DNA from 2 places in the Carnobacterium sp. 1290_CSPC genome. Region 2 is predicted to be linked to the other one. Evidence: predicted binding sites of a transcription regulator. Region 2 holds the regulator's gene; the other holds the start of a gene.

Region 1 (7,709 bases), on a different contig from region 2:
CCTAAACCGCCATAGAAAAATGCTAATCCGGGTGTCATGAAAAATACCAAAGCCGAACAAACAATAATAAAAGCAATACTTCCACTATCCATAAAAAGACCTCTTTTCTATACACATGTCAGGAAACCTTACATAACTTTTGTTTTTCCATTTGTATGTTAGATAATATATCGAAAAAAATGAAATCTGTAAATAACTTTTGAAAACTTTCTTAGTTTTTCATTAAAATATTTTAATGTTCCTTTATATACGGATTTTCAATCGCGATATACTAGTATTTATTAAATATTAACGAACGTTATTCAAGTTTATGTGAAAAAAGTTTGTATTTTCAAAGAAAAAAAAGAGTTGGCGAGAGATAACTAAGTAGTTCAGTTTTGGAGTACAAAATGACAAAATGTACTTCAAAATGGACTACTTTTTTCATTTTAACTTACATACCAAATTACATACAAAATGATTTATAAAATGCAATTGAAAATGATAATTGAATGAAAATTTGTGATTTTGTGGTATTATGATAATATAACTTATAGAAAAAATTGCTTATTCAACTAACGGGCAGGATAATGAGAAAAGGTTTTTTGATAGAAATAAGAAATTAGATGGTAAATTAGTTAAAAAGGCTGTGTTATAAATGAAAGTTTCTTTGATTGCTGCGATGGATAAGAATAGAGTGATTGGCAAAGAGAATGACATTCCTTGGAGGATTCCCAAGGACTGGGAATATGTTAAAAATACTACAAAGGGACATCCGATAATATTAGGTAGGAAGAACCTTGAATCAATCGGAAGAGCCTTACCTGACAGAAGAAATATTATTCTGACGAGAGATAAGGGGTTTACCTTTAATGGTTGTGAAATTGTTCATTCAATAGAAGATGTTTTTGAGTTATGTAAAAACGAAGAAGAAATTTTTATTTTCGGAGGAGAACAGATTTATAATTTGTTTTTCCCTTATGTTGAGAAAATGTACATCACAAAAATACATCATGAATTCGAAGGAGATACTTTTTTTCCAGAAGTGAATTATGAGGAATGGAATGAGGTATTTGCCCAAAAAGGGATAAAGAATGATAAAAATCCGTATAACTACTATTTTCATGTATATGAAAGAAAAAACTTATTGAGTTAACGGGTGCGTTAATTGAAGAAGAACAGTAAAGATAAAGCACAAGAGCTTGGGATTACTCCAAGCTCTTTTTGTCATTTGAAATAAATTATATCTTTCCAATCAAATTGTTTATCTGTAATCCCTAATCTTTGAGCAGGTGTCAAAACCTTTTTATCCGCTGATTTAAAAGGGCGACAAAAGTTGTAGTAAGTTCTTAGAATTGTAATCGCAAATTGAGCATACTTCGGATTGAAGTTAGCGTAAATATAGCTCTTCTTATCACCACGAGCTGTTGTTAATGGTCTTTCAAGAGATGATATATAACGTCTTATCTGTTGAATAAAGCTATTGGTCGAATGGTCATTAACATTTAATAGCATCTTTGCGATTTCGTTTGGTTCCAGAGCAGATAAATCCGTTCTACAATCAACTGAATAAAATCCTTTATCCTTAGTGGCTAATGGATGTTTGATAGGGTTATCGGCATATTTGCGATATCTTTCTCCATCTTTACTAATAGCCTCTTCGTGGAATTGATGACTTGTTAGTAATTCAGTTAGATAATGAGATGCCAAAGTCCGTAGAAACTTTGTTTTGAATCCTCTGATATCTCCCCAATCGAGCAGTTCTGCTTTTGCTTGTCCGAATTCTTTTAAGCATTGTTTTCTGCTTTTCGTCTTGTTAACTTGGCAAATAAAATGATGTGCATCGCTCAACCTTAATTCTTTCGTGAATACTCTATAAAAGGCGTTTCTAATAGAGAAGTCATCATCACTAATCATTCGCCATTCGTCGGCATTAACCATTTGTTTAATTAACCAATAGTGAGCAGTTGTAGTATAAGGAGCATCAACATTTAAACCATCGACAAATCTACTCCTATTAGTAATTTTCCCTAATTCGTGAAGATAAGCATTCCTATTTTCGCTATCGTTAGCGGATGGTTCTTGTGGATAATAAGACCAATCTAACCTATCATTTTTACGACTAAAAGTATTGAGATGGTCTTCTTTGAATTTTCTTGTATCTTCATTTAATTCATCCATTGAAATATTCCAATCATAGGCAACATCAGAACGGAACACATATCTTGATAAGACCTCAGCAGATACAACTATATACGTTTGCATATTAAGGTCTTCAAACCCCGTATATTTCTTTGAACCTTGTCCTTTCTTACGGACGTTATTTAGGTAGTAGTGCATCTTGTCCGTATTAAGCCACATCTCGTTAAATTTCTTTGTTTGAAGGGGTTGTGTCTCATATCGTTCTAAAAACTCCAAACAACGCCTATACAGCCACTCCAGCTTATGATAGTAGGTTCCAACTCCAATTCCTAAAATATCACAAGTACGACTGACTGAAACCCTTCCAACAACCATCTTAGCGAACATTGGAAGAATGGTGTTCTTTTGTTGGTGATAAGTAGTGGTTTCTTCTCTTTTTGGTAGAACATTAGTGAACTTCTTACACGCCTTACATTGATAGCGTTGAGATTTGCCCCTACTTTTCCCCCTTTTGTAAAATTGCTTCGGCTCATTGAATGGGGTTGATTCTTCTTCCGAGCAGCCTTCTTTATGAAATTGATAATCTGGCTCAACATCTTGGATGCTATTGATTTCTATAAGGCGTTTAATTTCTTCAACAACAGACCAATTAGATAAAGGGGTTACTGTACAGTTTTGCGATACACCTCTGCCAATAGGATTGTCATTGCAGTACATACCTTTATGACCTTTATCTTTGGAACTACCAGTCATTTTATATCGACTTGGTTTCCCTTTTACATCTTTGAATTTGTGCTGTTCTTTCCCAAAATTACAACAAAACGGATTGATGCAGTAATTATATTGAATGGGATATTCAGAACCGTTCCATTTAAAAGACGTTGGCAAGAACAACATTTTGTTATACCTTGTTGCAAATCGTTTTGGAGTTAATAAATCATATTGTTTAGCCCTATCTTTTAATTCTTCGTTTGAAATCGGAATTTTAACATCTACAATTTCATCTTCCTTCGTGGCTAATCTTTTAAGCTTGGTCATTGTCTATCAACCCACTCTATCTTTGATACCCATTTTTTCAACAATCCGCTTATTACTTCGCTTGTTGGCAATCCATTCAATAAACTTCTTATCGTCTAAAATGTTCAATAAGAATTCATCCACTGCTTCGCTTTCAGTACGCTCTGCATATTCAGCGTATTGCTTAACTATCACCCTTACTTGCTCTGATATTTCCCAATCCACAGACTTAGCGTTCTTATTTTTTGGCTCAAGAAATTGCATAGGAAAATGCACCCCTTTTTGCTTAGTAAATTGTAACCATTTTAACACACCAATTTGCATTCCTACAATAATTATTTCACGTTCGCATTTTTATATACATTTTAACTTACATTTTGTGGTGTAAATTAACAACAAACGTTGATTTAACAATAAAAAACGAGTATCAAATTCAGTTGCAATTTGATACTCATTTAGGTTTACATTTTCACTTTTTGTACTCCAAAACTGAACTACTTAAGAGATAACCAACTCTTTTTAATAAAAAATTTAGGCACCCAAGAAATGTTGGATGGTGCCATTTTCCCACATGATGTAAAACCCTAGCCCAATGAATACGACAGGGATGATGATTTTTTCATATTTTTCGATGGTTTCGGCGATTAATGGCAAACGGCTAAAGTGATATGAAATTGCGCATAAAGCGGCAACACCTACGGTAAAAACCGCTATAGCAACAAGAATTTGCCCCCATTCTAGGCTGGCGAAATAAGGGATGTATATCCCTAAATTGTCACCTCCAGAGGCGATGGTCACTAAGCTAACAGTCCAAAATAAGGATTGAGTACCGCGCCCTTCAATCTGCTCAACGGCTTCATCCGCCTCATCGTCATCAGTGAATATGGCCCGAATCCCTAAGATGAGTGGAATGATACCAAGTGTACCAATCATCCAGTCTTCTGGAACAAAATTTAACATATAGGCAAAAAAGAGACTCACTAAAACGAGCACGGCGGTGCCAAGGTACTCACCCAGATATACTTGCCAATGAATTCTTGAAAGTTATCAAGGCGAATGACGTAGCAAATATTCAATTACAAGCCAATAGCTTAGTCCCAGAAACACTTACTTCATTCAATGATAAGGTTAAAGTAGCGATTGCGAACCCTACTCAAAGAAAACGTGCGAATTAGAGGCTAGTTTTGTCCCAGCCTCTTCAATTTTGGAATTGGTCATTTTTATTCTTATTTGCGGCCGGTTACGTATGCATCTACAGCAATCAAAGCATCTGCAACGTCTTCAGCTGTGACGATATATGGCATGTTGTGAATTGTTTCGCCTTCAATTGTGGCTTGTTTCCCCACGCGAATCAAGGCGTCACGGTCTTCGGGATCCAAGTGTAATTCTTTTAGGGTAGTAGGTAAGTTTAAAGCTTGATACAGGTCGATGTAAGCATCAATTTCTTCAGTTGGACGATTTTCCATAAAGAGTTGTGTTAGCGTACCATAAGCAACTTTTTCACCGTGGGTTAGATGATGAATGTCACCTTCTAAAGCTGTGAAACCATTATGGATAGCGTGGGCAGCTGCAAGACCACCAGATTCAAAGCCCAGTCCACTAAGAAGCGTATTGGCTTCAATAACATTCTCAACTGCTGGTGTGACTACATGTTTTTCAACGGATTTAAAAGCTTTAACTCCGTCAGCGAACAAGACTTCCTTACTCTTGTCTCCAATCGCTTGAGCAGCTAAAGTTGTTTTCCCACCGGCCATGGTATCGTGGTTACCAGTCATAGTTGGCCGCATTTCAACTGCAGTTGCCAGTGCATCAGCGATTCCTGAAGCGAAGAAACGAGCTGGTGCTTGCGCAATAATTTGACTATCTAATAGGACTAAATCGGGATTCTTCTTGTAGAATCGGTATTTCTCAAATGTCCCTTCCTCAGAGTAAATAACAGATAACGCAGAAGTCGGTGCATCTGTAGAAGCAACTGTTGGTAAAATAGCTACTGGTGACTTTAGGTCATCTGCAATGGCTTTCCCTGCATCAATGGCTTTCCCACCACCCAGTGCTAAAACAAGATTTACATTATTATCTTGGCCAATTTTCGTCACGCGATCAATCTCCGCAGTAGAAGCCTCACCTTGAAAGGGCTCCCGGATAATAGTCATGCCAGCTGCTGTCAATGAGTCAGTTAGGGTTTCCCCAACAATTTCCCAAACAACATCATCTGCTAGCAGTAAGGCCTTATCACCTAACTTTTGAATGTAGTCTACAGCTACTTGACTTGTTAAAATATTTTTACCTTGAACATAATGTGCCGGACTTGCAAATACCCTAACCATAATAAACCTCCTAGTTTATGTTACAAAATTCACAATTAAAACCACATATATAAAAAGCAATAAAACTGTTAATCCTATTTACATGTGAATTATATCACAAATAAAAAGAAGATGATACTAATTTAGGGTAAGTTTCGAGAGAATAAAATATAATGATGATATAAGATATTTTGCTTCCAATTGTGGTTCAGATTTGAGATAATGTAACGCTGTAAGCAAAAATTCTAGAGTAAGTAAAAAAGCGAATAGCTTTTTTATTTTGTATTCAATTTATAAGAAAAAGAGAAAGGAATTTATTGTGGAAGAAAAGAAAAACTTTTGGCAAGAATTGCCACGACCATTTTTTATTTTAGCGCCAATGGAAGATGTGACAGATACTGTTTTTCGTCATGTAGTTCAAAAAGCAGCTAAACCAGATGTTTATTTTACTGAATTTACCAATTCAGAATCATATGTACATCCAAAAGGTCGCGATTCATTAAATTCACGATTACTATTTACAGAAGATGAAAAGCCTATCGTAGCGCATATCTGGGGAGACAACCCTGATCATTTTGCGGCAATGGCTAAAGGGATGAATGAAATGGGCTATGCTGGTTTAGATATCAACATGGGATGCCCAGCACCTAACGTGTTTAAACACGGTCGAGGATCAGGGTTAATCCTCCGTCCAGATGTAGCGGTTGAATTAATTCAAGCAGCTAAAGAAGGTGGCCTACCCGTTTCAGTGAAAACAAGACTTGGCCACCAAGACACGGAAGAATATAAAGAATGGCTTAGTCTGTTGTTAAAGCAAGATATTGCCAATTTATCGATTCATTTACGGACCAAGACGGAAATGTCTAAAGTAGACGCTCACTGGGAATTGATTCCAGAAATCAAAAAAACTACGCGACGAAATCGCACCACAAACCTTATTAACCATTAATGGTGATATTCCAAACCGTCAAGTCGGTCAAGAATTAGTGGATAAATACGGTGTTGACGGCGTCATGATTGGTCGTGGGATTTTCCATAATCCATTCGCCTTTGAAGAAGAAGCACGTGACCACTCGCCAAAAGAATTGTTGGATTTATTCAGATACCACTTGGATTTGTTCGACGAAAATGCTGCCAAAGACGGTCGTCCATATAAACCATTACGTCGTTTCTTTAAAATCTACATCCGCGCATTCCGTGGTGCCAACGACTTACGGATTGGCCTAATGGAAACTGAATCAACGGAAGAAGCACGCGCATTGCTAGATGAATTTGAAACCAAATACCTAGCGGATGCATAATATAATTGCGAATATGATAAAAAGGCCACTTTCACGTGGTCTTTTTTAGGTGGTTTCTAAAATTTTTGATATTATAAGGGTGAACACGGAAGCAGTTATGATAGCAGATATTTATAGAAGAAAAGTATCAGGTCCTTAACTTGATTCGATAAGACGGTATGAAGATGACTATACGGATATTGGGTTGGCTTATTAACCTCATCGCATTATTCCTATTTCTAACCACCGCAACACTGATTTTAATGGGGATTACGCTATGATCATTTTCATGCTCTTCCTCTTCCTAGCCTCCAAACTACCTTTAGCCATTAGATATTCAGAAGTCTTCGCAAGACTTCGAGAACCAGAAATTTTTCGGAAACTAGCCGGAGAAGGGCTTATCTTACTCGTCGCCATTATGATTCGGGTCTAGATCTATTCGGGCGTATTATTGCCATAACTTCTTGCAAAATAAAGAAACACATCTAAGCTGACAGAAAGCCTATTTACCTAAGCCCTCTGTTTTTTTTTTGATTATTCTTGGGCCGATTTCCTAATTTTGGAACAGGGTGCGGGTTAGAAAACTTGTCTCAATAAAATTGAACAATAAATTTTCTATCGATATTTCAGCACCTTTGGAGCTAAAAATTGCGAGTGCATCTATTAAACCTGGAGATGTGCTGATTGTGGCGTCTTTTAGCGGCAATGTGGCATTGATTGAACGAGAATTGAAAATCTTTAAGAGTAAAGGGGCCATCCTGATTGCGGTGAGTGAAATGCATACCAGTTTATTAGCTAGCTTAGCCGATTATACAATTTATTTTAAAACAACACGCTTTGATTATAAGGATGAAGCCTTTGCATCTATGTTACCTATCCACCAAGCCACCAACTTATTAGCAATCGCCTATTTTGAATATGTGCGAAAACAAGAACGATTACAGAAAGAAAATGAGGAGCGTGACCTATGACCAGAAAAAATTTA
Region 2 (7,709 bases):
CCATAGCGATACACTCCTTTGATTTCTGGGCAATCTCCTGCCCGTTTCTTGTCTTCGTTAATGAGAATATTAACAAATAATGAGAAAATGACAAGTGTTTTTTTATTTTCAAAAATAAAGGTAGCCAAGCTAACAAAAATAAAAATAAAAAGAGCTAGATAAATAGTAACTAGCTCTACGTGAATAGCATTTAAATGGCTGATAGGTTTTTACAAATTGACAATAGCTGTATCTAATAATTGTTGGTCTTCAAATTGTTTGGCTAATTGTAATAGTAAATAATCATTTCCTTTTTGCGCAATAAATTGTATACCAACCGGCAAATGATCCTTATTTTTATATAAGGGTAAGGAAATAGCTGGTTGACCTAACATGTTAATTAAAGATGTATAAGGCATATGGACAACACTCTTGGCGAAATGTTCCCAGATAATGCCTTGCTGGTCGGCCATTTCATAATCATCAAAGTGTTTCTCCTTTTCGATTATTTCATTTAGATTATCTGGGTCAAATTGGCCATGGATAGGTGCTGGACCATTAGTTGTTGGCGTTAATAACAAATCAACTTCTTCTTCAAACATTGCTTCAGACTGAGCCGTCCACTTGTCCCATTCGGTTAGTAATTGGCTATAGCGATAAGACGGTACTTTTAAGCCCGCCCGGTAGATGGCCCAGGTTAACGGTTCAACATCCGAAAAGGTTACTGGGTGACCGCTTGCTTGTTCAATATCCTTCATCATAGCCGCTGTTTCAACACTATTCATCACAAAGTAATTACGCATGGTTTCAGCTCTGTCAAAAGGTTCCGTTACTTTGAAAACTTCATGTCCTAGCTTTCTAAGTACTTGTATCGTTTGGTTTAAGGCTTCTTTAGCATCCTCATTTATTGGCCAAGCTTGGTTTAATTGGTCCAGGTAGCCAATCTTTAAAGGTTTATTTAAAGGTTTTAAGCTAGTTTCATTTATTATAGGCATAATGAATGGTGCCTCTAACTGCTCTACTTGAAGATTTCGTAATAAAGTCCAGGTATCATCCACACTTTTCGTTAAAGCAAAATTGATAGATGCCCCTTGCCAACCGCGATATGATCCAGGTCCAACAGTTACTCGCCCTCTAGATGGCTTTAACCCGATTAAGCCTGAAAAAGATGCCGGAATACGAATAGAGCCACCACCATCTGATCCAAAGGCTAATGGCACAATACCTGCTTTTAAAGCAGCAGCCGCACCACCACTAGAACCACCCGGATTGCGGTTTAAATCAGTTGGATTATTTACTTGGCCAAAAGCTTTTGAATCACTGATTCCTTTAAAACCAAATTCTGGTACATTGGTGCGACCAATAATCACAAAACCAGCACTAACGATATTTTCAACAAAATACTCGGTTACCTGCATAGTCGTATCTTTCGTTAAATTGGATCCACTTGCTGTAAGATGCCCTGCTTGATGTTGCCCTAAATCTTTCAGCAGGGTTGGGACACCGAAGAAATCAGGCAAGCTATCTATTTCCTCCTCCGTTAACTGATCTAAATAACCATCGTATTCTTTCGCTTGAGCTCGTGCAGTGCTTGCTTGCACACATACAATGGCATTCAATCTAGGATTCAACGCTTCAATATTCGCCAAGGCTTGGTCCACTAACGCCAAGACCGTAACCTTCCGCTCCTTGACTTGCTGTGCATAATAACCTGCATCTTCTGTAAACAACATGGTAAATCTCCCTTCAATCAGCTACTTACTCTCTTACCTTTTCAACTCATAACCCCATTATAGTGAAAACGCCTTTATGATAGAAAGAGTTTACCCATATTAACAAAGTTTATAAAAAAATAGGAGATGTGAACTTGATTTCACACCTCCTATCAATCGTTATCATAATGGGTTCGGCCAATAACTGACTTTTATCCCCACGTGATTTTTTGGTCGTTTTCTTTATAAAAGACCTACTTAACTTTTTTTATTAATACATACCTGCACTTGGATCCATTGCTGGCATTTGTGGTTCAGGTTGCGGTTGGCTTGCAACAGCTGCTTCAGTAGATAAGATTAATCCAGCTACTGAACCTGCATTTTGCAATGCTGAGCGAGATACTTTAGTTGGATCAACAATACCTTCTTCAATCATGTTTACCCATTCAGAAGTTGCAGCATTAAATCCGACACCTTCTGCTTGTTCTTTCAATTTCTCAACAATTACAGAACCTTCTAAACCAGCGTTCTCAGCGATTTGACGTACTGGAGCTTCTAAAGCACGTAAGACGATTTGTGCACCAGTTTGTTCATCACCAGCTAATGTTTCAGCTAATTCAGCAACTGCTTTTTTAGCATTGATAAAGGCAGTACCACCACCAGCTACGATACCTTGGTCAACAGCCGCACGTGTTGCGTTTAAAGCATCTTCGATACGTAATTTACGTTCTTTTAATTCTGATTCAGTAGCTGCACCAACTTTAACAACAGCAACACCACCAGCTAATTTAGCTAAGCGTTCTAATAATTTCTCACGGTCATATTCAGAAGTTGTTTCTTCAATTTGACTACGGATTTGGGCAACACGTTGTGCTAATTGCTCTTTATCGCCCGCACCCTCAACAATAGTTGTTTCATCTTTTGTGATTACAACGCGGTTAGCAGAACCTAATTGATCAATTGTCGTATCTTTTAATTCAAGTCCTAAATCTTCAGTAATTACTTGACCACCTGTTAGGATAGATAAATCTTCTAACATTGCTTTACGACGGTCACCAAAGGCTGGCGCTTTTACCCCAACGACGTTGAAAGTACCACGGATTTTATTCAACACTAATGTAGGTAATGCTTCACCATCAATATCATCAGCTACTAATAATAATGCACGACCTTCTTGAACAACTTGTTCTAGAACTGGCAAGATGTCTTGGATATTAGAAATCTTTTTATCTGTTAATAAAATATAAGGATTTTCTAAAACGGCTTCCATCTTGTCATTGTCAGTTACCATATATTGAGATAGGTAACCACGGTCAAATTGCATACCTTCAACAACATCTAGAGAGGTATCAATTGATTGAGATTCTTCAATAGTGATGACGCCATCTTGGCCAACTTTTTCCATTGCTTCTGCAATTAAGTCACCAACTTCGCTGTCGCCTGATGAAATTGACGCAACGTTAGCGATTGCGCCTTTAGAATCTACAGGAACTGAAATTTCAGATAAACGATCTGAAGCTACGCGAATTGCTTTGTCAATCCCGCGACGAACACCCACTGGGTTAGCACCAGCAGTAACGTTTTTCATACCTTCAGTTACAATTGCTTGAGTTAGAACAGTGGCAGTTGTTGTACCGTCACCAGCGATATCATTTGTTTTTGAAGCTACTTCAGCAACTAGTTTTGCACCCATATCTTCAAATTTATCTTCTAATTCAATTTCTTTAGCGATGGTTACACCATCGTTAGTGATTAGCGGCGAACCATAACTTTGGTCTAAAACAACATTACGACCTTTTGGTCCTAAAGTTACTTTCACCGTATCAGCTAATATATCAATCCCACGAACCATTGATTGACGTGCATCTTCTGAAAATTTAATATCTTTTGCCATTTATTCATTCACCTCATAAAATTTCATACTGTTATTAATCTGTAAATATTGATAAATTGACTAATCTACAATTGCGATAATATCGCTTTCTTTAATAATTAATAATTCTTGACCATCATATTCAAATGTTGAACCTGCATATTTTTCAAATAGAACGCGGTCGCCTTCTTTCAATTGTGATGTGAAATCTTCCGTATTCTCAGCAACTGCTTCAACAACACCTACTTGTTGTTTCTCTTTGGCAGCTGACGGTAATACGATACCTGAAACTGTTTGCTCTTTAGCCTCTTCAACTCTCACAACTGCGCGTCCGTTTAATGGTTTAATCATTTACATGTCCCTCCATTTATATAAAATATCTGTCAAACCCAAGCTAAATTACTTGGTTATTTTAGAGATTAGCACTCTCTATGTTTGACTGCTAACCTCTACATTTCTTATCTTAAAACAATCAAATATGAATTGCAAGAGAAAGATTGACTTTTTTTGACCTATTTTTCTTTATAAGTCGAAAACCTTGATTTTATGCGGAATTTAAGTTATTTTTAGTAGTTGAAGAATGTGGTAAATTTTGATAAAAGTCAAAATATGTTATATAAGAGAGGAATGTCAGTTTTTTTATGTTAAAAGGACCAGTAATATTTTTATTACTATTCAAACTAGTATTTATTTTCCTAGCCGTTACCTTCGCCATCGGCAGTGTGGAAGGTTCTGGATGGAATTGGACAGTATACTTAGCACTAGCTGTTGCAGCGTATGAAATAGTTGACTTGTTAAAGACGCTAAACGTACTACGCCAATTTAATTCGAAATCATAATCTTTTTATTTATTGTAATTTAGTAAAAATTGCAAACAATTTAAGATTTCATATGTGAAATTCAACAAACTTCCCCTGCAATTAAGGTAAAAAAAGGCCGAGACTAAAGATCTCGGCTTATTCGCTTGCTAGCATATAGCTAGCACATATATTATGAATTTGTTGAGATGAAGTAGATTAAGGTTTGCAGTTCGTTCGTGAAGTCTACATCTTGCACCCGGATACTATCCGGTACATCTAATCTCACTGGCGTAAAGTTCAAGATGCCTTTGATACCTGCTTGTTCTAACGATGGTATCATATCTTGAGCAACTGCTTCAGGTACCGAGAGGATGACCACTTCTATATCCATTAATTTTAATTGTTGCGTCAAATCCTTCATATCATAAACAGGCACACCATTGTGGACCGTACCAATGATATCCTGATTGATATCAAAAGCAGCACCAATTCGTATGTTGTTTGACTTTTTAAAGTTATAGTTCAATAAGGCATTACCAAGATTACCTACACCAACTAATGCAACTGTTGTTAAACGATCTTGGCTTAGTGTCTTACCAAAGAAGTCTAATAAAGCATCAATATCATAGCCATACCCTCGTTTACCTAAGGCACCAAAGTATGAAAAGTCACGTCTAATCGTTGCACTTTCAACTTTCACTGCTTCACTTAATTCTGTAGAAGAAACACGTGTTTTCCCCATATTTTTAAATACACGTAGGTAACGGTGGTAGAGCGGTAATCTTTTGGCGGTTGCTTTGGGTATTTTACGCATGTTCAGTCCTCTTTCTAGTTTAGAAAATAATTTCTTAAACAGTATAACAAGTTTGTGAAAATAACACAAGGGTGTTTCATTCGTGATTTTTAGTATATGTTAAATAATGCAATTTTTTATAAAATGTTTCCAGTGATTACTCAAATTTTTTTGTGGTAAAATAATAAGACTATCTAATGAAAGGATCATGCCTACTATGATCATATTACAAGGTTCAAATCTAGCTAGACGCTATGGCGTAGAAGTTATTTTTGAAAACGTACAACTGACAATCCAACACAACAGTCGCATCGCGCTAGTTGGCCGTAATGGTGCCGGTAAGTCAACATTATTAAAAATGTTGGCCAACATTCAAGCACCTGATGACGGTCAAGTTTCCTTAACTAAAGGAACAACCATCGCCTATATGGACCAACACACAGCCGTCTCTGGTGATCGAACAATTTATGAAGAAATGGTTTCCGTATTTGAACCTGTAATCAAATTAATAAAGGAATCAGAAACCGCTGCGCTTGCCTTAGCAGATGAAGAACTTATGCAAGATACAGAGGCATATGAAGTTGCGCTCAATCGCTATGACAAACTTCAAGAAGACTTGATTCGCTTTAATGCGTACGGATACGAATCTGAAATCCGCATGGTATTACACGGTTTCCAATTTTTTGACGAAGACTATAGCCGTAAGATTTCAACACTTTCTGGAGGTCAACGAACGCGTCTTGCTTTAGCGAAAATCCTACTCGAGAAGAAAGATTTACTCATTCTAGATGAGCCAACTAACCACCTAGATATCGAGACTTTGACTTGGCTTGAAAACTATCTACCAAAGTATCCTGGTGCCTTATTAATCGTATCCCATGACCGGTATTTTTTAGATGCCGTTACCAATGAGACTTATGAAATGGCGCACCAAGGTATCCATTATTATAAAGGGAATTATTCATTCTACTTGAAAGAACGGGCACAGCGTCTCACCATGCAAATGAAAGCTTACGAAAAGCAGCAAGAAGAGATCGCCAAATTAGAAGACTATGTAGCACGTAATATTGTGCGCGCCTCAACGACAAAAATGGCACAGTCACGTCGTAAGCAATTAGAGAAAATGACCAAAATTGAAAAGCCATTAAACGATGAAAAAACCGCACGCATTCAGTTCTCCGTTGCTGAAAGTTCTGGGAATGATGTTTTACAAACCAATAAATTAGCCGTCGGGTATAGTCCAGATAAAGTTTTGGCTGAACCTATCTCATTCCAGCTACGCAAACAGGAAGCAATTGCAATTGTTGGACCAAATGGTGTAGGTAAATCAACCTTACTCAAAACAATTATTAAACAAATTCCAGCTATACGCGGCACTATCGAATATGGCGCTCACTTACAAATTGGGTACTATGACCAAGAATTAGGCAATTTAAATTCAAAAAAAGATGTACTTCACGAGTTATGGGACGAACATCCATCCATGATGGAACGAGATGTTCGCACTATTCTTGGCTCCTTCTTATTTACTGGAAATGATGTGACCAAGTCTGTAGCAACACTTTCTGGTGGGGAAAAAGCCCGACTTGAATTGGCGAAACTCGCTTTGGAACATGATAATTTCCTGATTCTCGATGAACCAACCAACCATTTGGATATTGATTCTAAAGAAGTATTAGAGAATGCCTTGATCGAATATGATGGTACCCTATTATTTGTCAGCCATGATAGGTACTTCATCAACCGGATTGCTACCTCTGTTTTAGAAATTAATCCTGATGGTTCCACGCTTTATCTTGGTGACTATGATTATTATGTGGCTAAAAAAGCGTCAGAAGAAGAACGTCTTGCTTTACTAGCAGCTGAAAGCAACGATGAAAAGGTAGAAAAAACAACTACTCAACCCACCTCCGAGACGAAACAGGCTTTTCAACTATCTAAAGAGAAACAAAGAGAACAACGAAAATTACAGCGTGAAATTACCCAACATGAAGAGGCAATGGCTGATTTAGAAGGAAAAATTGAAGAAATCCAATTGGATATGACAAAACCTGAATTTCTTGATGATTTTGAGAAATTAAACGAATTAAATCAATCCCTTCAAGAAGCAGAAAAAGCCTTAGACCAAGTGATGACCGCTTGGGAAGAAGCTGCAACGAAATTAGAAAACTTATAAAAGCAAAAACAAGGTAAGCCCTTTAAAGAAAATATGGCTTACCTTGTTTTTTTATCAACTATACCAAATAGTTGTTATTTCAAAAATACCGCATCATCTACTTGGTATTTATCTCCTTCTACCCCTTTTCGAACGTCATCAATTCTTGTTTTGGTTGCTTGACGAAAGAAGGCCAAGTCGTTCAATACCGTGACGAATTGGAATCCTTGTTCAATTCGGTTGATTGCATCTTGTGCATTAGCTGTAAAGATGCCTGGAATTTTACCCGCTTCTTTACATGCTTTAAGGACTTTTTGAATATTGGCTTCAAGTTCTGGACTTGTTGATGGGTCTTCAACACCCATGGCATGCGCTAGGTCAAGACGACCGATGTACA

Evidence for each region. Region 2 encodes Rex, which represses fermentation and respiration genes when NADH is low (regulators of the CRP and FNR family bind a similar motif). Its sites were predicted from a motif close to TTGTGAANTANTTCACAA; they were not measured.
Region 1: AC973_RS03085 (glycerol dehydrogenase) is a predicted target of Rex. The motif match lies at 5,548-5,565, and genes of this name have one in related genera.

What each region holds. Positions count from the first base shown of each region.
Region 1 is NZ_JVVG01000039.1:1,682-9,390, forward strand. Features, by position in the region: gene AC973_RS03060 (ammonium transporter) at 1-92, opposite strand, end outside; gene dfrG (trimethoprim-resistant dihydrofolate reductase DfrG) at 638-1,135, shown strand; gene AC973_RS03070 (hypothetical protein) at 1,207-3,159, opposite strand; gene AC973_RS03075 (hypothetical protein) at 3,166-3,402, opposite strand; gene AC973_RS03080 (cadmium resistance transporter) at 3,670-4,131, opposite strand; gene AC973_RS09945 (hypothetical protein) at 4,176-4,313, shown strand; gene AC973_RS03085 (glycerol dehydrogenase) at 4,365-5,465, opposite strand; partial or broken gene AC973_RS03090 (tRNA dihydrouridine synthase) at 5,824-6,745, shown strand; gene AC973_RS03095 (SIS domain-containing protein) at 7,324-7,695, shown strand; gene AC973_RS03100 (hypothetical protein) at 7,692-7,709, shown strand, end outside.
Region 2 is NZ_JVVG01000076.1:60,604-68,312, forward strand. Features, by position in the region: gene argH (argininosuccinate lyase) at 1-4, opposite strand, end outside; gene AC973_RS07085 (amidase) at 210-1,712, opposite strand; gene groL (chaperonin GroEL) at 1,963-3,585, opposite strand; gene AC973_RS07095 (co-chaperone GroES) at 3,646-3,915, opposite strand; gene AC973_RS07105 (redox-sensing transcriptional repressor Rex) at 4,555-5,178, opposite strand; gene AC973_RS07110 (ABC-F family ATP-binding cassette domain-containing protein) at 5,375-7,333, shown strand; gene AC973_RS07115 (HpcH/HpaI aldolase family protein) at 7,408-7,709, opposite strand, start outside.